DNA from 4 places in the Streptomyces olindensis genome. Region 4 is predicted to be linked to each of the others. Evidence: riboswitches for the same ligand, from Rfam matches in the RefSeq annotation. Region 4 holds a riboswitch; each other region holds the start of a gene.

Region 1 (5,606 bases), on a different contig from region 4:
CTGTGGTCCATCACCCTGGACCGGGAACTGGCGGAGACCGCCCTCGGCAAGATCGAGGCCGAGGTGGGGCAGGTGTACGCGGCGGTCGACCAGGACGGCGTCGACGGGCTCACGCTGATCGAGCCGGGCTATCTCATGCCGCACCCGACACTGCCCGCGGTACGGGTCGACCGGCGTGAGGAGCTGTGGGACGAGCCCATCAGCAAGGTGCTGCTGCGCCACCCCTACCTGACGGACGACGAGTTGGCGGCGACGGCCCGCTCGGTCGTCGGCTCGCTGGCGACGGTGACGATGTCGGGGCCCGGCACGGTCGAGCTCCAGCCGTGCGGCGTCACCAAGGCGACGGGACTGGCGCTGGCCGCCGAGCACCTGGGGCTGCGGCCGGCGGACACGATCGCCTTCGGCGACATGCCCAACGACATCCCGATGTTCGACTGGGCCGCCCACGGCGTCGCGATGGCCAACGCGCATCCCGAACTGAAGGCCGTGGCCGACGAGGTCACCCTGTCGAACGAGGACGACGGCATCGCCGTCGTCCTCGAGCGACTGCTGGGCGGGACGGCTCAGTACGGGCCGAAGACGTTGTCGATCGAGCCGTAGCGGTCGGCCGCGTAGTTGCAGGCCGCCGTGATGTTGGCGACGGGGTCGAACGGGTCGTAGGGGGTGCCGGACACGTGGTAGGCGGCGAAGGTCGGGTCGATGACCTGGAGCAGGCCCTTGGAGGGCGTGCCCTTGGCGGCGTTGGAGTCCCAGTTGTTGATCGCCTGGGGGTTGCCGGACGACTCGCGCATGATGTTGCGGTAGATGCCGTCGTACGACCCCGGGATGCCCTTCTGGGCCATGATGTCCAGCGCCTCGCGGATCCAGCCGTCGAGGTTGTTCGCGTAGGTCTTCGCGGCGGCCGGGGTGGCCTTGGTGATGCCGCCGGCCGGCTTGGTCGGGGCGGACGACTGCGTCGCCTTCTTCTCGGCGGCCGCCTTCGTCGTCTCCACCTTCAGCTTCAGGCCCGGGTGGATCAGCCGCGGGTCGTCGCCGACGGCGGCGCGGTTGTCCTTGTAGAGCTGCTTCCAGCCGCCCGAGACGTCGTACTTGTCCGCGATGCGGTAGAGCGTGTCGCCCTTGGTCACGGTGTACGTGAGGGACTTGGCGGGCTGGGCCGCCTGGGGCGCGGTCTGGGCGGCGGGCGCGCTCTGGGCCGGCTGGGCGGCACTGGCCTGCGTCGCGCCGAGCAGCGGGAGGGTCAGGGCGGCCCCGCCGGTGCCGGCGGCGACGACGCCTCGGGTGAGCGGGCTGGTTCTGGGGCGACGGTGCTTACCTCGTCCGGGCATGGCGATGTTCCTCTCCGGCGCCTGCGAGGTGAGCTGTCGGGTTCGGGCCGGGAGGTGCCCGGCCGCGCACGGCGTTGTGCTGCCGTGCGCGGCTTCACCCCGAGCCGTTCCACGTCGTGGACCGGCGACTTACCTGGGTCCCCCGCTCCTGCCCTGCGTGAGTGAGTCGGTGTGTGTGGGGAGTCCGGGCGGCGGCAGGATTCGGCGTCCGCCGGACAGGCCCGGAACGTATGCGAGAGCACATGTCGGGAACAAGCACCGGGGTCACATATCGAGCTTGTTGACCTTGGTCGGGGGATATGAGCGGCTTGATCCTTTGCGGGAGCCAAGGCTCAACTTGCTTTCGGTGAACGGGGGTACGGGAGGGTGCCGGGGTCCGGCTGTCGAGAGGGAGAAGTGATTCAACTCACTGATCACGACCTGGGGCGCAATATCCCGCAAGGGGAATTTGCTTACCCAATACGGCAAATCGCATATGAGCGGCTACTTCCGGGAAAGTCGATAAATGTCTGTTGCCGCCCGGCCTGTAACCATGGGCGCTGGCGGTGATCGAAACGTGACCGGATACGCTGACTCGAGTGATGGCAGCGACCTATCGACAATCCGTGTGATCACCGGCAGACACCAGCAGACAGGAGACCCCTCGTGACCGACGTCGGGCCGTTCGGGCTGAGCGTGCGGGACCAGGCTCTGGAAGCCGATGTCCAGGCCGGGCTGGCGGCTGTCGAGGAAGGCTTGCTCGAGGCCACCAAGAGTGAGGTGCCCTTCATCACGGAGGCCGCCCAGCACCTGGTGCGGGCCGGCGGCAAGCGGTTCCGGCCGCTGCTCGTGATGCTCTCCGCCCAGTTCGGTGACCGGTACGCGCCCGGGATCGTGCCCTCGGCCGTCGTCGTGGAGCTGACCCACCTCGCCACGCTGTACCACGACGACGTGATGGACGAGGCCGCCGTGCGCCGCGGCGTCGCGAGCGCGAACGCCCGCTGGGGCAACTCCGTCGCGGTCCTCACCGGCGACTTCCTCTTCGCCCGCGCCTCGCACATCCTGGCCGACCTCGGTCCCGAGGCCGTACGGGTGCAGGCAGAGGCGTTCGAGCGGCTGGTGACCGGGCAGATCCTGGAGACGGCCGGTCCGCAGGACGGCCGGGACCCGGTCGAGCACTACCTGGACGTGCTGGGCGGGAAGACGGGCTCGCTGGTGGCGGTCTCGTGCCGGTTCGGCGCGATGATGTCCGGCGCCGACGAGACGGTCGTGGACGTCCTGACCCAGTACGGCGAGCGTCTCGGCGTCGCCTTCCAGCTCGCGGACGACGTCCTGGACATCGCCTCCGACTCCCACGAGTCCGGCAAGACCCCCGGCACCGACCTGCGCGAGGGCATCCCCACGCTCCCGGTGCTGCGGCTGCGCGAGCGGGCGGCCCGGCTCGGACTCGCCGACGACATCGCCCTGTGCGAGCTGCTCGACTCCGACCTCACCGACGACGCCCGGCACGCCGAGGCCCTGCGCCTGCTGCGCGCCCACCCGGCGCTGGACCAGGCCCGCAGGGACACCGTCCGCTACGCCGAGGACGCCCGCTCGGCGCTGGCCCCGCTGCCGGAGTGCACCGCCAAGACGGCGCTCGTGGAACTGTGCGACGCGGTGGTGCACCGGGCCGGCTAGCCCCGGGTTCCCCGGACGACCCCTACGGGTCGGGGGAGAAGCGGCCCCCTCGTGTCATACCGCAGCAGTACGTGGAGTTGAGCCCGGGGTCTGACGTATCTCCCTGGCCGATTTGGTCAGATGGAAACCACGGAAGACACCACTCCTCACCTGTTCGGGTGAGAATGGCGGCTCAGGGACGAGTGCGTGGACGACACGGACAGCCGCCGCCGACCACGGAGGTAGGGCACACATGGCACCGTACGCATCCGACGACAACACGACCGGCGGGGAGGTCGACGAGCAGCACTCCCGGCGGCGCAAGGCCGCCCGGTACGTCGTCCCGGTCACGGTGGTGGGGGTGGCAGCCGCGACGATCGGCCTGGTCCCCGCACTCGCCGACTCCGGTGACCCCGACCTCCCGAAGATCACCGCACAGCAGCTCATCGAGAAGATCGCCAAGTCGGACGTCGAGCAGCTCTCCGGCACGGTGAAGATCAGCACGGACCTCGGCCTGCCGAACCTCGGCGGCCTGGAGTCCAGCCTGATGTCCGGCGCCGCGGGCGGGAACGAGGGCGGTTCGTCCGCCGACCCGACGGCCAAACTCACCGAACTGGCCTCCGGCACGCACACCCTGCGCGTCGCCGCCGACGGCCCGGACCGGCAGAAGCTGTCGCTGCTGGAGAACGCCGCGGAGTACAGCCTCATCCACAACGGCAAGGACGTTTGGGGCTACGACAGCAAGTCCAACGAGGTCTACCACGGCACCGTCCCGCAGAGCGCGAAGGACGACCGGGCGCAGGAGCCGCCGGCCCTGCCGAAGGACTTCGCCGAGGAGGCCCTGAAGGCCGCCGACGACACGACCTCCGTGACCGTGGACGGCACCGCACAGGTGGCCGGCCGCGACGCCTACAAGCTGCTCATCAAGCCCAAGCAGTCCGGCTCGACGGTCGGTGCGATCACCGTGGCCGTGGACTCCGAGACCGGTCTGCCGCTGAAGTTCACGCTGACCCCGGCGGGTGGCGGTTCCGCCGTCGTCGACGCGGGCTTCACGCAGGTCAGCTTCGCCAAGCCGGCCGCGTCGACCTTCGACTTCACGCCGCCCAAGGGCGCGAAGGTCACCGAGGAGAAGGACGCCGGCAAGAACTCCGGCAAGGACGCCGGAAAGGGCTTCGGCGAAGGCCTCGGGATGGACTTCGGCAAGGGCGAGGCACGCGAGCACGCCCCGAAGTCCAAGGAGGCCCCCGGCGAGGGCCCCGAGGGCATGAAGACCATCGGTGAGGGCTGGAACTCCATAGCCGTCTTCGACACCGGCGGCCAGGGCATGCCGTCCGGCGAGAGTGCCGGCGGCGACCTCGGCGGTTTCGTGGACTCGCTCGGCGACAAGGTCACCGGGAAGTTCGGCTCGGGCACGGTCTTCTCGACCCGCCTGGTCAACGCCCTGATGACGGACGACGGCAAGGTCTACGTCGGCATGGTCACCAAGGACGCGCTCGTGAAGGCGGCCGACGCCGCGCGGTAGGTCCTGCCACGGGACGTCGAGAGAACGAGGAAGCCGATGGGCGAACCGTCCGCCACGGAGCCGGAGCAGGGCGGCGCGGGTGCCGCGGCCGGGGAACCGGTCATCGCCACCCGCGGCCTCACCAAGCGCTACCGCGGCGGACAGCTCGCCGTCGACGGTCTGGACCTGACCGTCCCGGCGGGCAGCGTCTTCGGCTTCCTCGGCCCCAACGGCTCCGGCAAGACCACCACGATCCGCATGCTGATGGGCCTCATCGAGCCCACCTCCGGTACGGCACGGGTCCTCGGGCAGCCCATGCCCAAGGCCACCCGCGCCGTGCTCCCGCACGTCGGCGCCCTCATCGAGGGCCCGGCCCTGTACGGCTTCCTCTCCGGCCGCGACAACCTCGTCCGCTACGACTCGGCCGACCCGGCCGCCGATCCGCGCACCCGGCGGACCCGGGTCGCCGCGGCCCTGGACCGGGTGGGCCTGACGGCCGCCGCGGGCAAGAAGGCCAAGGCCTACTCACTGGGCATGAAACAGCGCCTCGGCCTGGCGGCCGCGCTGCTCCAGCCGCGCCGGCTGCTCGTCCTCGACGAGCCGACCAACGGCCTCGACCCGCAGGGCATGCGCGAGATCCGCACGCTGGTACGGGAGCTGGCCTCGGACGGCACGACCGTCTTCCTCTCCTCCCACCTGCTCGACGAGATCGAGCAGGTCTGCACGCACGCGGCCGTGATGGCGCAGGGCCGGCTCATCACGCAGGGCCCGGTCGCCGAGCTGGCGGCCGGGGCGCGCGGCCGGCTCGTGGTGACCACGCCCGACCCGGCGGAGGCGGCCCGGGTGCTGAAGGAGCAGGGGGTCGCGGACCTCGCCGTCACCGACGACCGGGTGACCGGCGAGCCACCGGAGCGCGACCTGGCCGAGGTCAACGCCGCGCTGGTCACCGCCGGCGTCCGGGTGCGCGGCTTCACCGTCGAACGGGCCTCGCTGGAGGACGCGTTCGTGGCACTGACGGGGGAGGGGTTCGATGTCGCGGGCTGAAGTCGCGGAGCACGTACGGCCGGTGAGCCCGCTGTGGACCTTCGGGCTGCTGCGCAACGAGCTCACCACCACCTTCCGGCGCTGGCGCACCCTCGCGC
Region 2 (5,606 bases), on a different contig from region 4:
CCCTCACCGTCCTCGGCGGCGGCGAGTCCTCCCGCCTCTACAACCGTCTGGTGCGCCGGGACCGTACGGCCGTCGCCGCGGGCTTCGGCCTGCTGCGGCTCGCCGGGGCGCCCTCCCTGGGATGGCTGGACGTGAAGACCTCCGGTGACGTGGAGGTGCCGGTCATCGAGACCGCCATCGACGAGGAGCTCGCCCGGTTCGCCGAGGAGGGCCCCACGGCCGAGGAGATGGAGCGCGCCCAGGCCCAGTTGGAGCGCGAGTGGCTGGACCGGCTCGGCACGGTCGCGGGCCGCGCCGACGAACTGTGCCGGTACGCCGTGCTGTTCGGCGACCCGCAGCTCGCCCTGACCGCCGTCCAGCGCGTGCTGGAGGTCACGGCGGAGGAGGTCCAGGAGGTCGCCAAGGCCCGCCTGCGCCCCGACAACCGCGCGGTGCTCGTCTACGAGCCCGTCGCCGACGAGACCGACGAAGCCGAGGACACCGCAGCCGCGGCCGGCGACGAGAACGAGGAGGCGGCCAAGTGACCGAGCTCGCCACGATGGACTTCCACCCCCGGCCCCAGGCGGGCGACGCCAAGCCGTGGGCCTTCCCGGCCCCCGAGCGCGGCACGCTCGACAACGGCCTGACGGTGCTGCGCTGCCACCGCCCCGGCCAGCAGGTCGTCGCCGTGGAGGTGCTGCTGGACGCGCCCCTGGACGCCGAGCCGGCCGGCCTCGACGGCGTGGCCACGATCATGGCCCGGGCCTTCTCCGAGGGCACCGACAAGCACACCGCCGAGGAGTTCGCCGCCGAGCTGGAGCGCGCCGGCGCCACCCTCGACGCGCACGCCGACCACCCGGGTGTCCGGCTGAGCCTGGAGGTGCCGGCCTCCCGGCTCGCCAAGGGGCTCGGCCTGATCGCCGACGCCCTCAGGGCGCCCGCCTTCGCCGACAGCGAGGTCGAACGGCTGGTCCGCAATCGCCTCGACGAGATCCCGCACGAGCTGGCCAACCCCTCCCGCCGCGCGGCCAGGGAGCTCTCCAAGGAGCTGTTCCCCGCCGACTCGCGCATGTCGCGCCCCCGGCAGGGCACCGAGGAGACGGTCGCCGCGATCGACTCCACGGCCGTGCGCGGCTTCTACGAGAAGCACGTCCGGCCCGCCACGGCCACCGCCGTGGTCGTCGGCGACCTCACCGGCATCGACCTCGACACCCTGCTCGGCGACACGCTGGGCACCTGGACCGGCTCCTCGGCCGAGCCCCGGCCGGTGCCGCCGGTGACCGCCGACGACACGGGCCGCGTCGTCATCGTGGACCGCCCGGGCGCCGTCCAGACGCAGCTCCTGATCGGCCGCGTCGGCCCCGACCGGCACGACCGCGTGTGGCCCGCCCAGGTGCTCGGCACGTACTGCCTCGGCGGCACCCTCACCTCGCGCCTGGACCGCGTCCTGCGCGAGGAGAAGGGCTACACCTACGGGGTGCGCTCCTTCGCCCAGGTCCTCAGGTCCGCCCCGGACGGCACCGGTGCCGCGATGCTCGCCATCAGCGGTTCCGTGGACACCCCCAACACCGGCCCCGCCCTCCAGGACCTCTGGACGGTGCTGCGCACCCTCGCCGCCGAGGGGCTCACCGACGCCGAGCGGGACGTCGCCGTGCAGAACCTGGTCGGCGTCGCGCCGCTCAAGTACGAGACCGCGGCGGCCGTCGCGAGCACCCTGGCCGACCAGGTCGAGCAGCACCTGCCCGACGACTACCAGGCCACGCTGTACCGGCAGCTCGCCGCGACCGGCACCGTGGAGGCCACCGCGGCGGCCGTCAGCGCCTTCCCGGTGGACCGTATGGTGACCGTGCTCGTGGGTGACGCGGCGCAGATCAAGGGCCCGGTGGAGGCCCTCGGCATCGGCGAAGTCACGGTCGTCGCCGCCGAGTAGGGCACGCGCGCGAGGAGCCCTGGTTGTCTTCCTAAGGCACCAGGGCTCCTTTATGCCCGAATTGGTACGGAGGTTGCCTGTCTGCCCTGTGGGATGCGCTACAAAACGGCGGATCCGTTTGGGAATTGAAAGTGGCCCCGCTTAGCGTCGTCCGGGCTGTTCGTCAGGCAGTGCGCCGCACCCGCGGCACCGGACAGTCATCGCCGAGTCCCCGTACGGCGCGAGCCAGGGGAGCCGGGGACCCAACCGCAGTCCCTGGGGTGAATCGGACGCCCGCGCGAGCCGCGAGGGGGTCCGTAGGAGACCTTCCTGCTCCGAACCCGTCAGCTAACCCGGTAGGCGAGAAGGAAGGAAAGGACCAGGCACTCCATGGCGTTCACCCGCGCCACCGGGAAGCATCGTCGTCCCAGCAGGATCCACCGCGGCACGGCCCGCGCGGCGGGGGTCGCGGCCCTCGCCACCACCGGCGTCATCGGCACCGTGGCCGCTCCGGCCGCCTTCGCCGCCGAGCCCGCCCCCGAGCAGACCGGCCTCACCCCCGTCGTCACCATGGGCGACACCGTGGCCCAGCAGATCGACGCCCAGGCCGTCGCGCAGAAGCACGCGGCCGAGGAGGCCGCCGCCAAGAAGAAGGCCGAGGAGGCCGCGCGTGAGCGGGCCGCCGAGGCGGCGAAGAAGGCCAAGAAGGCGGCCGAGGAGGCCCGCGAGGCCAAGGAGCGCGCCGCCCGCGAGGCCGAGCGCAAGCGCCTCAACAGCTTCGTCTCGCCGATCCCGGGCTCCTACGTCTCCACCGGCTACAAGGCCGGCGGCGCCGTCTGGTCCTCCGGCAGCCACACCGGCATCGACTTTCACGCCGCCAGCGGCACCTCCGTCCACTCGGTCGGCATGGGCACGGTCGTCGAGGCGGGCTGGGGCGGCGCCTACGGCAACCAGGTCGTGATCAAGATGAACGACGGGACGTACACCCAGTACGGCCACCTGTCGTCCATCGGCGTCTCGGTGGGCCAGCAGGTCACGCCCGGCCAGCAGATCGGCCTGTCCGGCGCGACCGGCAACGTCACCGGCGCGCACCTGCACTTCGAGGCCCGGACGAGCCCCGAGTACGGCTCGGACATCGACCCCCTCGCCTACCTCCGCTCGCACGGCGTGAACGTCTGACGGCACCCGCCCGCTCCCCGAGGCCCCGGCTCACCGAGCCGGGGCTTTCGGCGTTTACGGCGGCCGACTGTCCAAAAAATATCCATGGATTCCGGGCTGCCGTCGGAAATTCCGGCTCATTGCAATAGAGTCACGGACACGCGTCACTCGTCGACGTTTCACGGGGATTAAACGGAGGTCGGTCATGCGTATTCCCGCGCACTCGGTGTGCACGGCCATCCGGGACGACATCGTCGCGGGTGTCTACGAACGCGGCAGCCGGCTCACCGAGGAACTCCTGGCGCGCCGCTACGGCGTCTCGCGGGTGCCCGTCCGGGAGGCCCTGCGCACCCTGGAGGCCGAGGGCTTCGTGGTGACCCGGCGGCACGCGGGCGCGTGCGTCGCCGAACCCACCGAGCAGGAGGCCGCCGACCTGCTGGAGATGCGCATGCTGCTGGAGCCGCTCGGCGCCGCCCGCGCCGCCCAGCGCCGCACCGAGGCCCATCTGAAGGTCCTGCGCGGCCTGGTCCGGCTCGGCCAGGAGCGTGCCCGCCGGGGCAACAGCGACGACCTGCGCTCTCTGGGCGGCTGGTTCCACGAGACGCTCGCCCAGGCCTCCGGCAGCCCCGCGCTGACGTCGGTGCTCACCCAGCTCCGGCACAAGATCGCCTGGATGTACACCGTGGAAGCACCCGCCGGTCCCGTGGAGTCCTGGAGCGAGCACGGCGCGATCGTGGACGCGGTGGCGCGCGGTGACAGCGAGCGCGCGCGGGCGGTCACGGCGCTGCACACCGAGCGCGCGACGGCCGCCCACCGGCTCCGTTTCGGCTCCGCCGGGGAGCGCGCCGACCGTGTGAGGAACTCGCAACATCCCGTAAACACGGCGAGCCTGCGGCATTAACACGGGAGCCGTATACAAAGAGTGGCTAATTCGCGGGGGTTTATTTCTGCTGCCCCCGAACGGAAATTCCGCGCCCTCTGGGAGCTCCTCCTGGACGGGAATTGCGCGACCCGGGGCCGGGGAAAAGCGAAGGGCCCGCCCGGAAAACCGGACGGACCCTTCAGGAGCGCCGGATCAGGCGCGGAAGAATGCTCAGACGGTCTCGGGCAGTTCTTCCAGGCCCTCGGAGACCAGCTTCGCCAGCCGGTCCAGGGCGGCGTCCGCACCCTCGGCGTCGGAGGCGAGGACGATCTCCTCACCGCCCTGGGCGCCGAGGCCCAGGACGGCCAGCATGGAGGCCGCGTTGACGGGGGTGCCGTCAGCCTTGGCGATCGTCACCGGGACGCCTGCGGCCGTGGCGGCTCGGACGAAGATGGAGGCGGGGCGGGCGTGGAGGCCCTCGGCCCAGCCGACGTTGACGCGGCGCTCAGCCATGTGTTGCTGCCCTTCGGTGTTCAGGGTTGTCTAGACCAGTTTTCCATACGTGAAGCCCGGAGCGGTCCTGTCGTTCCACTCCGGGGGTGCCGTCGGATCGCGGCCTCGACCCGACTGACGCCCTCCACAGACTGCCTCGCGCCGCTGTCGGACGCTAGCCGTACTCTGGGGCCCATGCAGACCTCGCCGGACCGGCACGAGTATCCCGCCCACTGGGAAGCCGACGTGGTGCTGCGCGACGGGGGTACCGCGCGCATCCGGCCCATCACCGTTGATGACGCCGATCGCCTGGTCAGCTTCTACGAGCAGGTCTCCGACGAGTCGAAGTACTACCGCTTCTTCGCGCCGTACCCTCGCCTGTCCGCCAAGGACGTCCACCGCTTCACGCACCACGACTTTGTGGACCGGGTGGGACTCGCGGCCACGGTCGGCGGCGAGTTCATCGCCACCGTACGCTACGACCGGATCGGCCCGGACGGAACGCCCGCCTCCGGACCTGCCGACGAGGCCGAGGTCGCCTTCCTGGTGCAGGACGCCCACCAGGGCCGCGGGGTCGCCTCCGCCCTGCTCGAACACATCGCCGCCGTCGCCCGCGAGCGTGGCATCCGCCGTTTCGCCGCCGAGGTGCTGCCCGCCAACACCAAGATGATCAAGGTGTTCACGGACGCCGGGTACACCCAGAAGCGCAGCTTCGAGGACGGCGTCGTCCGTCTGGAGTTCGACCTCGAACCGACCGACCGCTCCCTCGCCGTGCAGTACGCGCGCGAACACCGTGCCGAGGCGCGCTCCGTGCAGCGGCTGCTCGCGCCGGGCTCGGTCGCCGTCATCGGCGCCGGACGCACCCCGGGCGGCGTGGGCCGCAGCGTCCTCGGCAACATCCGCGACGCCGGCTTCACCGGCCGGCTGTACGCCGTGAACAAGGCCCTCCCCGAGGGACAGAAGGAACTCGACGGGGTGCCCGCCCACCGTTCCGTGCGGGACATCGACGGCCCCGTGGACCTGGCGGTCGTCGCCGTGCCGGCCGAGCACGTCCCCGAGGTCGTCACCGAGTGCGGCGAACACGGCGTGCAGGGGCTCGTCGTGGTCTCCGCCGGATACGCCGAGAGCGGCTCCGACGGGCGCGAACGCCAGCGCGCCCTCGTGCGGCAGGCGCGCACGTACGGCATGCGGATCATCGGACCGAAC
Region 3 (5,606 bases), on a different contig from region 4:
AAGGCCGAGCTGATGACGCACCTGCTCAACATCGACCCGCCGGACCACACGCGGCTGCGGCGGCTCGTGTCCAAGGCGTTCACGCCCCGCCGGGTCGCCGAGTTCGCGCCACGCGTGCAGGAGCTGACCGACGACCTCATCGACGGGTTCGCGCGGCAGGGGTCCGCCGACCTGATCCACGAGTTCGCCTTCCCGCTCCCCATCTACGCCATCTGCGACCTGCTCGGCGTCCCCCGCGAGGACCAGGACGACTTCCGGGACTGGGCGGGCATGATGATCCGCCACCAGGGCGGGCCCCGGGGCGGTGTCGCGCGGTCCGTGAAGAAGATGCGCGGCTACCTCGCCGACCTCATCCACCGCAAGCGGGAGGCCCTGCCCGCCGAACCCGTCCCCGGCGAGGACCTCATCTCCGGTCTCATCCGCGCCTCCGACCACGGCGAGCACCTCACCGAGAACGAGGCCGCCGCCATGGCGTTCATCCTGCTGTTCGCCGGGTTCGAGACCACCGTCAACCTCATCGGCAACGGCACCTACGCCCTGCTCACCCACCCCGGGCAGCGCGCCCGCCTCCAGACCTCCCTCGCCGCCGGCGAGACGGGCCTGCTGGAGACCGGCGTCGAGGAACTCCTGCGCTACGACGGCCCTGTCGAGCTCGCCACCTGGCGGTTCGCCACGCGGCCGCTCACCATCGGCGGGCAGCACATCGACGCGGGCGACCCGGTCCTCGTCGTCCTGGCCGCCGCGGACCGGGACCCGGAGCGGTTCGCCGACCCGGACGTGCTCGACCTCTCCCGCCGCGACAACCAGCACCTCGGCTACGGCCACGGCATCCACTACTGCCTGGGGGCCCCGCTAGCCCGCCTGGAGGGCCAGACCGCCCTCGCCACCCTTCTCACCCGCCTCCCGGACCTCCGGCTCGCGGCGGATCCGGCCGACCTGAGGTGGCGCGGCGGCCTCATCATGCGGGGGCTGCGCACCCTGCCGGTGGAGTTCACACCGGCATGACAGCCCGCCCTCACCACTGGGGCGAACGGCTAAACATGACACGCCGTCAGACCTGTGATCTTCACGTGATCTGCGCGGCATGAACTTGTGACAAGTGATCGTCTGCCGATACGTTCACCCATCAGCGCGGCCGGGCCTCTGCGCCGCGCCGGTCACTGCTGTCTCGCGAAAGGTCTCCGTATGCTCTCCGGGAACGGTCGGCACCGTCGCCCCCGCCAGGCTCCGGCTCTCCTCGTCGCGGCCGGAGTGACCGGCTCCGCCATCGCGATCCCGCTCCTCGGGGCCTCCGGTGCCAGTGCGGCCGACGGCACGACCTGGGACCGGGTCGCGGACTGCGAGACCGGCGGCGCCTGGAGTCAGAACAGCGGCAACGGCTACTACGGCGGCCTCGCGCTCTCCCAGGAGGACTGGGAGAACCACGGCGGTCTCGACTACGCCGCGAGTGCCGACCTGGCCAGCCGCGCCCAGCAGATCGCCGTGGCCGAGAGAATCCTCGCCGACCAGGGGGTCGGCGCCTGGCGCACCTGCGGACTGCTCTCCGGCCTCCAGCAGGACTCGAAGTCGGGTGCATCCGACTCATCCGACTCGTCCGATCCGACCGACTCGCCGGGATTGCTCGACTCCTCCGATTCGACCTCCTCGTCGGCCGACTCGTCGACTCCTTCCTCGTCCCCTTCGACGTCCGAGTCCCCTGACGCGCCGTCGACGTCGAAGGACGAACCGGCTGACTCCGACAAGTCGTCCGATTCCGGAGAGTCCGCGTCCCAGGGCCGGGAGCCTGACAGCTCCCCCTCGGCCACGTCCGGAAGCGGCGAGTCCGACAATTCGCGGCAGGACGGCACCTCTTCGGCGCTGACCGACACCGGCTCCGGCCGCCACCGCGGCCCCAGCGCCGATGAGAACACCGAGCCCGCCGACGGCCGTGCGAACGAGTCCACGGGCCGGCACGCCTCGCGCGGCGACGACGCGTCCCGCGACGCCACGGACGGCTCCTACACCGTCCGCGTCGGCGACAGCCTCTGGTCCATCGCCGACTCCCTTGACCTCAGCGGCGGATGGCACGCGCTCTACGCCGGCAACAAGGACGCCGTCGGCACCGACCCGAACCTCATCCGCCCCGGTCAGAGGCTCACAGTAGGGGCCGAAGCGGACGAGGAGTAGTCGGTGGGGCAGAGCGGAAACCGCGGCGGAAGTCGCCCCGAAACCGCGCGAGTTCGCGTCATGTTTCGCGGTGAATGTCCCGTATAAGTGCGGTGAGAGATAGATCTCAGAAGCCCTGATCGTCTTTGAAATTCCGTCGATCGCGTGTCTACGGTCATGACCGCTCGCCACCGCGAGCCCCGGCTGCCGCAACGCCGAATCCTGCCAGCGGCCGCACGGGAACAGTCGTCGCGTCAAGCGCCGTAGGCAGGAGCGGGGGACCCAAGGTAGGTGCCCGACCGGACAGTTGTGCCGGACGGGCTTGGGGTGAAGCCGCGTCCCGGGAGGGGCGCGGCCGGGCAACTCAACCGGCCCGAACCCGACAGCTCACCTCGCAGGCGTCGGTGAGGGGATCCATCCATGCTGTTTTCCGGCAAGGGCAAGCACCGTCGTCCGTCCAAGGCCACTCGCGCCATCGCCGTCGCCGGTGTCGCCGGCGCCGCCGTCGCCGCCCCGCTGATGGCGGCCGGCAACGCCTCCGCCGCCACCGCCTCCGAGTGGGACGCCGTGGCCCAGTGCGAGTCCGGCGGCAACTGGTCCATCAACACCGGCAACGGCTACTACGGCGGCCTGCAGTTCTCCGCCTCCACCTGGTCCGGCTACGGCGGCACCAAGTACGCCTCCACCGCCGACCAGGCCACCAAGGCCCAGCAGATCGAGATCGCCGAGAAGGTCCTGGCGAGCCAGGGCAAGGGTGCCTGGCCGGTCTGCGGCAAGGGCCTGTCGAGCGCCGGCTACACCGGCGGCGGCTCCTCGAGCGACTCCGGCAGCTCCGCGCAGCAGAGCACCGAGACCCGCGAGACCCAGCAGCAGCCGGCCTCCCGCTCCGACGAGCGCCCGGCCGCGAAGAAGACCGTCACCACCCCGACCGGCAAGAAGGTCAAGAAGGGCGATGGCGAGTACAAGGTCGTCAAGGGCGACACCCTCAGCTCCATCGCCGCGGAGAAGAAGGTCAAGGGCGGCTGGGAGAAGCTCTACGAGCTGAACAAGGACATCGTCGAGGACGCCAACCTCATCTACCCGGGCCAGCAGCTGCACCTGAAGTAAGCAGCGGCCCGCCCGTCCCCAGGGGGCGGCCCGCCCGCCCCCCACAGGGCCGCCCGCCCGCCCCCACGGGCACGGCCCACCCCCGTCCCCACGGGCTCCCCGCCCCGGCGCGTGTTCCCCCGTACGCGCCGGGGCGGGGTTTTTTCCGCCGGGCTTTGCGCTTCGGCTTTGTTCCGTTCGGAAACAATTTACTCTCGGTTCTGTCCATGGGGTGGGCGACCCGGTGGCCGATCGCCCGGAGCCGGTTAGGCTCATGTCGCGAGCCACCGGCCCGCACCTCGCCGGGTCCACGCGACCCGCGTCACCGCGTCACATGAAGAAGGAGATGCTCGTGCCGTCCATCGACGTCGTCGTAGCCCGGGAAATCCTGGACTCCCGAGGCAACCCCACGGTCGAGGTCGAGGTCGGCCTCGACGACGGCAGCACCGGTCGTGCCGCCGTCCCGTCCGGCGCCTCCACGGGCGCCTTCGAGGCCATCGAGCTCCGCGACGGCGACTCGAACCGCTACCTCGGCAAGGGTGTGGAGAAGGCCGTCCTCGCGGTCATCGAGCAGATCGGCCCGGAGCTCGTCGGCTATGACGCCACCGAGCAGCGCCTGATCGACCAGGCCATGTTCGACCTGGACGCCACCGACAACAAGGGCTCCCTCGGCGCCAACGCCATCCTCGGCGTCTCGCTCGCCGTCGCCCACGCCGCCTCCGAGGCCAGCGACCTCCCCCTCTTCCGCTACCTGGGCGGCCCGAACGCGCACCTGCTGCCGGTGCCGATGATGAACATCCTGAACGGTGGCTCGCACGCCGACTCCAACGTGGACATCCAGGAGTTCATGATCGCCCCGATCGGCGCGGAGTCCTTCTCCGAGGCCCTGCGCTGGGGCGCCGAGGTCTACCACACGCTGAAGAAGGTCCTGAAGAGCAAGGGCCTGGCCACCGGCCTCGGCGACGAGGGCGGCTTCGCCCCGAACCTCGGCTCCAACCGCGAGGCCCTCGACCTCATCCTCGAGGCCATCAAGGAGGCCGGCTACACCCCCGGCGAGCAGATCGCCCTGGCGCTCGACGTCGCCGCGTCCGAGTTCTACAAGGACGGCTCCTACACCTTCGAGGGCAAGAGCCGCTCGGCCGCCGAGATGACCGAGTACTACGCGGAGCTGGTCGAGGCGTACCCGCTGGTCTCCATCGAGGACCCGCTGTTCGAGGACGACTGGGAGGGCTGGAAGACCATCACCGACAAGCTCGGTGACAAGGTCCAGCTCGTCGGCGACGACCTGTTCGTCACCAACCCCGAGCGCCTCGCCCGCGGCATCGAGGAGGGCGCGGCCAACGCGCTCCTGGTCAAGGTCAACCAGATCGGTTCGCTCACCGAGACCCTGGACGCCGTGGAGCTGGCCCAGCGCAACGGCTTCAAGTGCATGATGTCCCACCGCTCCGGCGAGACCGAGGACGTCACCATCGCCGACCTGGCCGTCGCCACCAACTGCGGCCAGATCAAGACCGGCGCCCCGGCCCGCTCCGAGCGCGTCGCCAAGTACAACCAGCTGCTGCGCATCGAGGAGATCCTCGACGACGCCGCGGTGTACGCCGGCCGCTCGGCCTTCCCGCGCTTCAAGGGCTGATCGCCGAAAGGCCCGACTCGTAAGAGGCAGCGTCGTACGTACGTCCCCGTACCCGGTCCCGTACCGTGTCCGGGGACGTACGCGCGTATGACGGCGGAGCGGGAGGCGGACGCACATGGCCGTGAAGGACCGGGACCGGTTCTCCACCGCGACCAGGATCCGGCTGCTCGGCGAGCAGACCGCGGCCCGGGTCTACCGCTCCCAGACCAAGCGGCAGGCCCGCCGCTCCCGGCTGACCGGCCGGGCCGCGCTGCTCGCGCTGGTGATGTGCTCGCTGATCGTGGCGCTGGCCTACCCGATGCGGGAGTACGTCTCCCAGCGCGCCGAGATCGACGACCTGCAGCGCGAGCAGCAGCAGGCCCGCCAGCGCGTCGAACGACTGCGCGACATGAAGGCGCGCTGGCAGGACGACGCCTACGCCGAGCAGCAGATCCGGCAGCGGTTGCACTACGTCATGCCGGGGGAGACGGGGTTCATCGTCGTCGACCCGCACGCGGCGAAGCAGTCGCGCGCCGACCTCGGGGCGGCCGACCGCCCCTGGTACTCGAACATCTGGGACGGGGTCGACAAGTCCGACGCCTCCGACCAGTAAATGTGACCCCAGAGAAAGACAGCCTGAAGACAGTCATGGAAACGCCCCCGCCGACCACTCCGCGCACCGAGCCCACCGACGCGGACGTCGAGGCCTTCAAGCAGCAGCTCGGTCGGCCCCCGCGCGGCCTGCGGGCCATCGCGCACCGCT
Region 4 (5,606 bases):
GTCGTCCCGCCGGATGTCGAGGGTGCCGCGCGGCGGCAGCGGGGGCCACTCCTGCTCGGGGTCGGCCGGCACGTCGAGACCGAGCACCTGGCCCGCGCGGAGCGCCACGCGCGTGTGCCCCTCGGGCGACAGGTGCAGCCGGTCGGCGTCCCAGGCCCTGCGGTCCTGCACGCTGCGCAGGGACCACAGGTCGAGGACCGGGCAGCCGTACCGGTCGGCGACGGCCCGGACGTGTCCGTTGTAGGTGGCGATCTTGCCCCGCAGGTGCTTGAGCACCGGCATGCCACGCGTGTCGAAACCGGTCGTCACCATCACCGTGCCGGACACGGCGGTGAGCTGGGCGACCGCCCGCTCGAAGCGCTCGGCCACCTCGTCCGGATCCGTGCCGGGCCGGAGGATGTCGTTGCCCCCGGCGCAGAACGAGACGAGGTCCGGGGCCATGTCGACGGCCCGCGGCACCTGGTCCGCCACAATCTGGTCGAGGAGCTTTCCGCGTACGGCGAGGTTGGTGTACCGGAAGTCGCCCTCGGGCCGGAGGTCGGCGAGCAGGACGGCGAACCGGTCGGCCCAGCCGACGAACGCCCCGTCGGGGCCGGGATCACCGACGCCCTCGGTGAAGCTGTCCCCCACCGCCACGTACGACCCGATCACTGCTCTGCTGTCACTCTTCGAATCGTCTGCCACAGCCGTTCATGATTCACCCTCGAATGTGACCTACGCGACCGTAGGAAAGGGTTGACGGGCGGTGAGATAAGCCACTCCTAAAGTGTTCGCCAACTGAGGAATAGGCGGCCCGTCAGGGATGTTTCGGGGCAAGCCGCCAGACCCGGAAGTCCGTGATCCGGAAATGGCTCCACACCGTCCGGAAGGCGAAGTGGCCGCCGGTGTAGGGCCGCGGGTCGGTGTGGTCGAAGACGAGCCGCCCGTTGTTCCACCACCTGACCGTGGAGCCGTCGGAGACGATCCGGACCCGGTTCGGCTCGTTCGGGACCAGCAGCGGCTCGGCGTAGTCGAAGACCAGGGGGCGGACGCCGGGCTCGCCGACGTAACGGCGCAGCCGGGTCGTGGTGTTGTAGTTGGCGCCGTAGCCGGCGTAGTACGTCGTGAGGTGGTCGTACTCGTCGAGGGCCCCGCCGCGGGGCGTCGCGAAGAGGTCCTCCGGGGAGCGGACGTCGGTGGCGTTCCAGAAGTTGTTGAGGTCGGAGACGCGGTCGTTGACCCCGCCCTCGGAGACGGGGGTGGCGGTGTACCCGAGGACGTACGGCCCCTCCAGCCGCTGCCTGAACCAGACCGTCGCCCCGCTCGGCACGTCGATCTCCAGGACGCCGCGCGAGGCGGTGACGCTGCCGCCGTCCTGCAGTTCGGTCGCCCACCGGCCGAGTCCGTGGCGGAAGTCGTCGTGGGCGATGAGCCGGCGGTGCCGGGGCGCGGCGTGCGCGGCCGTCGTCGGGGCGAGGGCCGCGAGGGCCGCTCCGGCGGCCAGGGCTCCGAACGTTCTGCGGGTGGTCGGCACGGGACACAGCTCCTTCAGAAAGCGCTTGCACTCACGACGGGATCACTGTGTCCCAACTGCCGCCCGCTGTCGATCCCTTGGGCCCGTCGGCAGGCGGACACACCGACGGCCGGACCCGGGGATCGGGGTCCGGCCGACGGTCGCGTGTCAGGCAGGTGGTCGTGCGGTCGGTCAGCCGACGGAGACGCCGTGCGAGCGCAGGAAGGCGACCGGGTCGATGTCCGAGCCGTAGCCCGGCGCGGTGCGGATCTCGAAGTGCAGGTGCGGTCCGGTGACGTTGCCGGTCGCGCCGGACAGGCCGACCTGCTGGCCGGCGGTCACGGTCTGGCCGGCCGAGACGGAGAGCTGGGACAGGTGGGCGTACTGGGCGTAGTGGCCGTCGTTCAGCTTGACGACGACCTGGTTGCCGTACGCGCCGCCCCAGCCGGCGGAGACGACCGTGCCCGCGCCGACGGCCTTGAGGGAGGTGCCGGTCGGGACGACGAAGTCGACGCCGGTGTGGTAGCCGCTGGACCACATGCTGCCGGACATGCGGTACGGGGTGCCGACGGTGGCGCCGTCCACCGGGGAGGTGTAGCCGCCGGCGTTGCTCTCGGCGGCCGGCTTGGCCGCGGCCGGCTTCGCGGCGGTCTCCGCCTTCGCGGGCGACTCGGCCGCGGAGGACTTCTTCGCCGGCTTCTCGGCCGAGGCCTTCGGCGCGGACGGCGCCTCGGGCGCGCTCGCCGCCGCCTTCTTGCCGATCGAGAGCTTCAGGCCGGGGTGGATCAGCGACGGGTCGTCGCCGACGGCGTCACGGTTGTCCGCGTAGAGCTTCTTCCAGCCACCGCTGACGTCCTGCTCGTCGGCGATCTTCGCGAGACAGTCACCGGCCTTCACGGTGTACGTGCGCGCGCCGGTGGCCTTTTCGGGGGCCTGCTTCTCGGCGGCCGGAGCGGACTGGACGGCCTTTTCCGGGGCCGACTGCGGGGTGGCGGCGTGGGCGCCGGCGGCCCCCATGAGCGGAAGGGCGAGAGCGGCCCCGCCGGTTCCGGCGACGGCGATGGAGCGGGTGAAACGCTGGGTCTTCGGGCGGCGGTGCTTACCCTTCGCGGGCATGGCGAATTCCTCTCCGGCGCCTACGAGGTGAGCTGTCGGGTGCGGGCTGGAGATGCCCGGCCGCGCCGAGGCGTGGCTTAACCCCAAGCCGTTCCGGGAACCGGAACAGGCGTCGTACCTGTGGGTCCCCCGCTCCTGCCGTACACGGGTCAGTGTGTGCGGGCTCCGGGCGGCGGCAGGATTAGGCGTCCGTCCGGATTGGTGTGGAACGTAAGCGACCAAGACGCAACGGGACAAGCTTGCGGTTGCCTGTGACGGCGTTTTTCTTGACGCGCCGCCACATTTCCCGTCACCGAGCGTGGATTGCCGATCTCCCGTTTTCCGCAATGACCCTGAATAACGCCGGAATTACGTGAACATGGCGACAACGGATCGTCACGAATATGACGATGGTCACGCACCCCGACCCCATCTCCTTTACGATCGGGGCACGTTATATCCAAACGACCGAAGCGACCTATTCGGACAAGAACGACTACTTCCGCTTAAGACGGACGACAGTGGCATCCAGGTCCCCGCGCAGGCCGACCCGCAGCCCGTGGTGCAGCAGCACGGCGCCCCGGTGAACTTCGCCCGTTTCGAGGCATTCGTACACCGCTGTCGGGTCGAGACCCCGCAGCCGCAGCGCCGGCACGGGCTCGCCGAAGCGCTGCGCCTGGAGCCAGGCGAGGACCACGGTCTCGTCGCCGAGGACGTACTGCACCGCGCTCAGGCCGCCCTCCGGGGGCCGCAGCCGGTAGAGGTCGCCGCGCTGCACCACGGGCCGGATCTCCTTGTAGAGCTCCACCCATTCCCTCGCCTCGGCGAGCTCCTCCGGCGTCCACTTCGTGAGGTCCCCGCCGACCCCGAGCACCCCGGCCATGGCGCTGACGAACCTGAACCGCAGGGAGCTGGCCCGGTGGTTGAGCATGGCGTTCGGGCTGTCGGTGACCCAGGCGGCCATCACGCGCGCGGGGTGGAGCTGGCTGAAGCCGTGCTGGATGGCGAGCCGGTCGAGCGGGTCGGTGTTGTCGGAGGTCCACACCTGGTCCGTGCGGCTCAGCACCCCGAGGTCGATCCGGCCGCCGCCGCCCGAGCAGGACTCGAAGGCGACGCCCGGGTGGGCGGCCCGCAGGCGGTCCAGCAGGGCGTACAGGGCGTGCACGTGGTCGACCCAGAGCCGCTGCGGGTAGGGGTCGTCCGGCCAGCCGGCGTCGGTGAAGCAGCGGTTGAAGTCCCACTTGACGTAGTCGATCGGGGCGCTGGAGAGGAGCCCGTCGAGCTGCTCCCACAGGTACTGCTGGACGTCCTCGCGGGCCAGGTTCAGCACGAGCTGATTGCGGAACTCCGTCCTCTTTCGTCCCGGTTGGTACTGCACCCAGTCGGGGTGGGCCCTGTACAGCTCGCTGTCCGGGTTGACCATCTCGGGCTCGACCCAGATGCCGAACTGCATGCCGAGCCCGTGCACCTGGTCGGCGAGCGGCTTCAGCCCGCCGGGGAAGCGGTCGGGGTTGGGCGTCCAGTCGCCGAGCCCGGCCCGGTCGCTGGTGCGCGCCCCGAACCAGCCGTCGTCGACCACGAACAGCTCGACGCCCATGGCGGCGGCCCGCTCGGCCAGCGCCCGCTGCTGCTCCTCGGAGATGTCGAACTCGGTGGCCTCCCAGGAGTTGAACAGCACCGGGCGGCCCTGGTGGGCATCCGGGATCACGTGGGCCCGCTGGTAGGCGTGCCAGGCCCGGCTCGCCCCGCCGAATCCGCCGTCGGTCCACAGCCCGGCGAAGACGGGGCTCGTGTACGACTCCCCCGTGCCCAGCATCAGCAGGCCCGAGTCGTCGTGGCCGGCGCCGCCGGTGATCTGCACGCGCGCGTCCGGGAGCTGGGCCACGGCGATCCGCCACGACCCGGACCAGCCCAGGGCGCAGCCGTAGACCTCGCCGCGCTCCTCGGTCGCGTCGGTGTCGAGCGCGACCCACGGCAGGTGCTGGTGGGAGGTGTGGCCGCGGCGGCTGCCGATGACCTTCTCGCCGTGGGTGAGCGCGGAGCGCGTCAGCCGGGACTCGGCGCCCCAGCGGCCGTGCAGCTGGGACAGCCGCCAGGCGTCGCGGTCGGGCAGGGTCCAGGTGGCGGAGTCGGCGCGCAGCACCTCGACGGCGGGTCCCCGGTTCTCCAGGGTCACCCAGCGCTCGACGACATCCGACGAGGAGCGCATCCGGTAGTGCAGCGTGACGGCCAGGTCGCCGTCGCGGAAGCGGAGCCGCAGCTCACCGTCCTCGGCGTCATGGCCCTCGTGGACCCACTCGGTACCGCGCCGCTCGGGCGTGCGCACGGACAGGGCGGGCCGGGCGAACCGGGGGCCGCCCTCGACCGGGTACTCCTCGCGCCCGTCGAGCGGGGACTCGAAGGGCCAGTACTCGGGCAGCGGCCGGACGGCGAGGGCCTCGGCGTCGGCGAGGCCGATCCGCGCGCCCCAGTGGAGGTGCAGCAACTCGTCCCGGTCGGTGACGTGGACGGCGTAGCTGCTGGCCGGTCCCGACAGCACCCACGTACGTCCGTCTTCGGAGATCTCCAGCATCAAGCCCTCACAGATTCGAACAAGCCCGACCAGGTGCGACCAGGCCGCAACATCATCAAGGGCTCGGGGGGCTCCCTGCAACGCCTGTGGACAACTCATTTCCCCAGGCAGGCATGTCGTATCGTCGAGTGGTGCCCGTCGACGAGCCGCGCCGACGGCGCCGAAGGGGAGGAGCCCTCGTGACGCAGCAGGTCCCGTCGACCGAGCCCGAGCTGGCCGGAGTGCGCAACTTCCGTGATGTGGGCGGCTTGCCGACCGTGGACGGACGGCGGGTGCGGCAGGGCGTGCTGTTCCGCAGCGGCCACCTCGCCCACGCGACCGGTGAGGACGCCGCCTTCCTGTCCGGCCTGGGTCTGCACACGATCTTCGACTTCCGCAACGCGGCCGACCAGAAGCTGGAGGGGCCGGACGTCGAGCTGCCGGGCGTGCGCAATGTGAACCTGCCGC

Evidence for each region. Region 4 has a riboswitch for cyclic di-AMP ahead of ABZ948_RS18095 (M23 family metallopeptidase). Riboswitches for the same ligand answer to the same signal wherever they lie in the genome.
Region 1: linked by a shared signal. The riboswitch ahead of ABZ948_RS06690 (LysM peptidoglycan-binding domain-containing protein) and the one ahead of ABZ948_RS18095 (M23 family metallopeptidase) in region 4 are both predicted to bind cyclic di-AMP.
Region 2: linked by a shared signal. The riboswitch ahead of ABZ948_RS25065 (M23 family metallopeptidase) and the one ahead of ABZ948_RS18095 (M23 family metallopeptidase) in region 4 are both predicted to bind cyclic di-AMP.
Region 3: linked by a shared signal. The riboswitch ahead of ABZ948_RS27255 (transglycosylase family protein) and the one ahead of ABZ948_RS18095 (M23 family metallopeptidase) in region 4 are both predicted to bind cyclic di-AMP.

Annotation. Positions count from the first base shown of each region.
Region 1 is NZ_JBEYZD010000008.1:23,484-29,089, reverse strand. It holds gene ABZ948_RS06695 (HAD family hydrolase) at 1-600, shown strand, start outside; gene ABZ948_RS06690 (LysM peptidoglycan-binding domain-containing protein) at 564-1,328, opposite strand; cyclic di-AMP (ydaO/yuaA leader) riboswitch at 1,332-1,510, opposite strand; gene ABZ948_RS06685 (polyprenyl synthetase family protein) at 1,974-2,984, shown strand; gene ABZ948_RS06680 (LolA family protein) at 3,217-4,485, shown strand; gene ABZ948_RS06675 (ABC transporter ATP-binding protein) at 4,522-5,508, shown strand; gene ABZ948_RS06670 (ABC transporter permease) at 5,495-5,606, shown strand, end outside.
Region 2 is NZ_JBEYZD010000041.1:6,475-12,080, forward strand. It holds gene ABZ948_RS25055 (M16 family metallopeptidase) at 1-524, shown strand, start outside; gene ABZ948_RS25060 (M16 family metallopeptidase) at 521-1,909, shown strand; cyclic di-AMP (ydaO/yuaA leader) riboswitch at 2,101-2,265, shown strand; gene ABZ948_RS25065 (M23 family metallopeptidase) at 2,279-3,067, shown strand; gene ABZ948_RS25070 (GntR family transcriptional regulator) at 3,252-3,947, shown strand; gene ABZ948_RS25075 (HPr family phosphocarrier protein) at 4,140-4,421, opposite strand; gene ABZ948_RS25080 (bifunctional acetate--CoA ligase family protein/GNAT family N-acetyltransferase) at 4,596-5,606, shown strand, end outside.
Region 3 is NZ_JBEYZD010000047.1:27,302-32,907, forward strand. It holds gene ABZ948_RS27245 (cytochrome P450 family protein) at 1-1,005, shown strand, start outside; gene ABZ948_RS27250 (LysM peptidoglycan-binding domain-containing protein) at 1,186-2,166, shown strand; cyclic di-AMP (ydaO/yuaA leader) riboswitch at 2,395-2,561, shown strand; gene ABZ948_RS27255 (transglycosylase family protein) at 2,566-3,252, shown strand; gene eno (phosphopyruvate hydratase) at 3,584-4,864, shown strand; gene ABZ948_RS27265 (FtsB family cell division protein) at 4,980-5,456, shown strand; gene ABZ948_RS27270 (DUF501 domain-containing protein) at 5,492-5,606, shown strand, end outside.
Region 4 is NZ_JBEYZD010000025.1:249-5,854, forward strand. It holds gene ABZ948_RS18085 (SGNH/GDSL hydrolase family protein) at 1-651, opposite strand, end outside; gene ABZ948_RS18090 (DUF6250 domain-containing protein) at 797-1,513, opposite strand; gene ABZ948_RS18095 (M23 family metallopeptidase) at 1,685-2,608, opposite strand; cyclic di-AMP (ydaO/yuaA leader) riboswitch at 2,613-2,773, opposite strand; gene ABZ948_RS18100 (alpha-galactosidase) at 3,084-5,159, opposite strand; gene ABZ948_RS18105 (tyrosine-protein phosphatase) at 5,339-5,606, shown strand, end outside.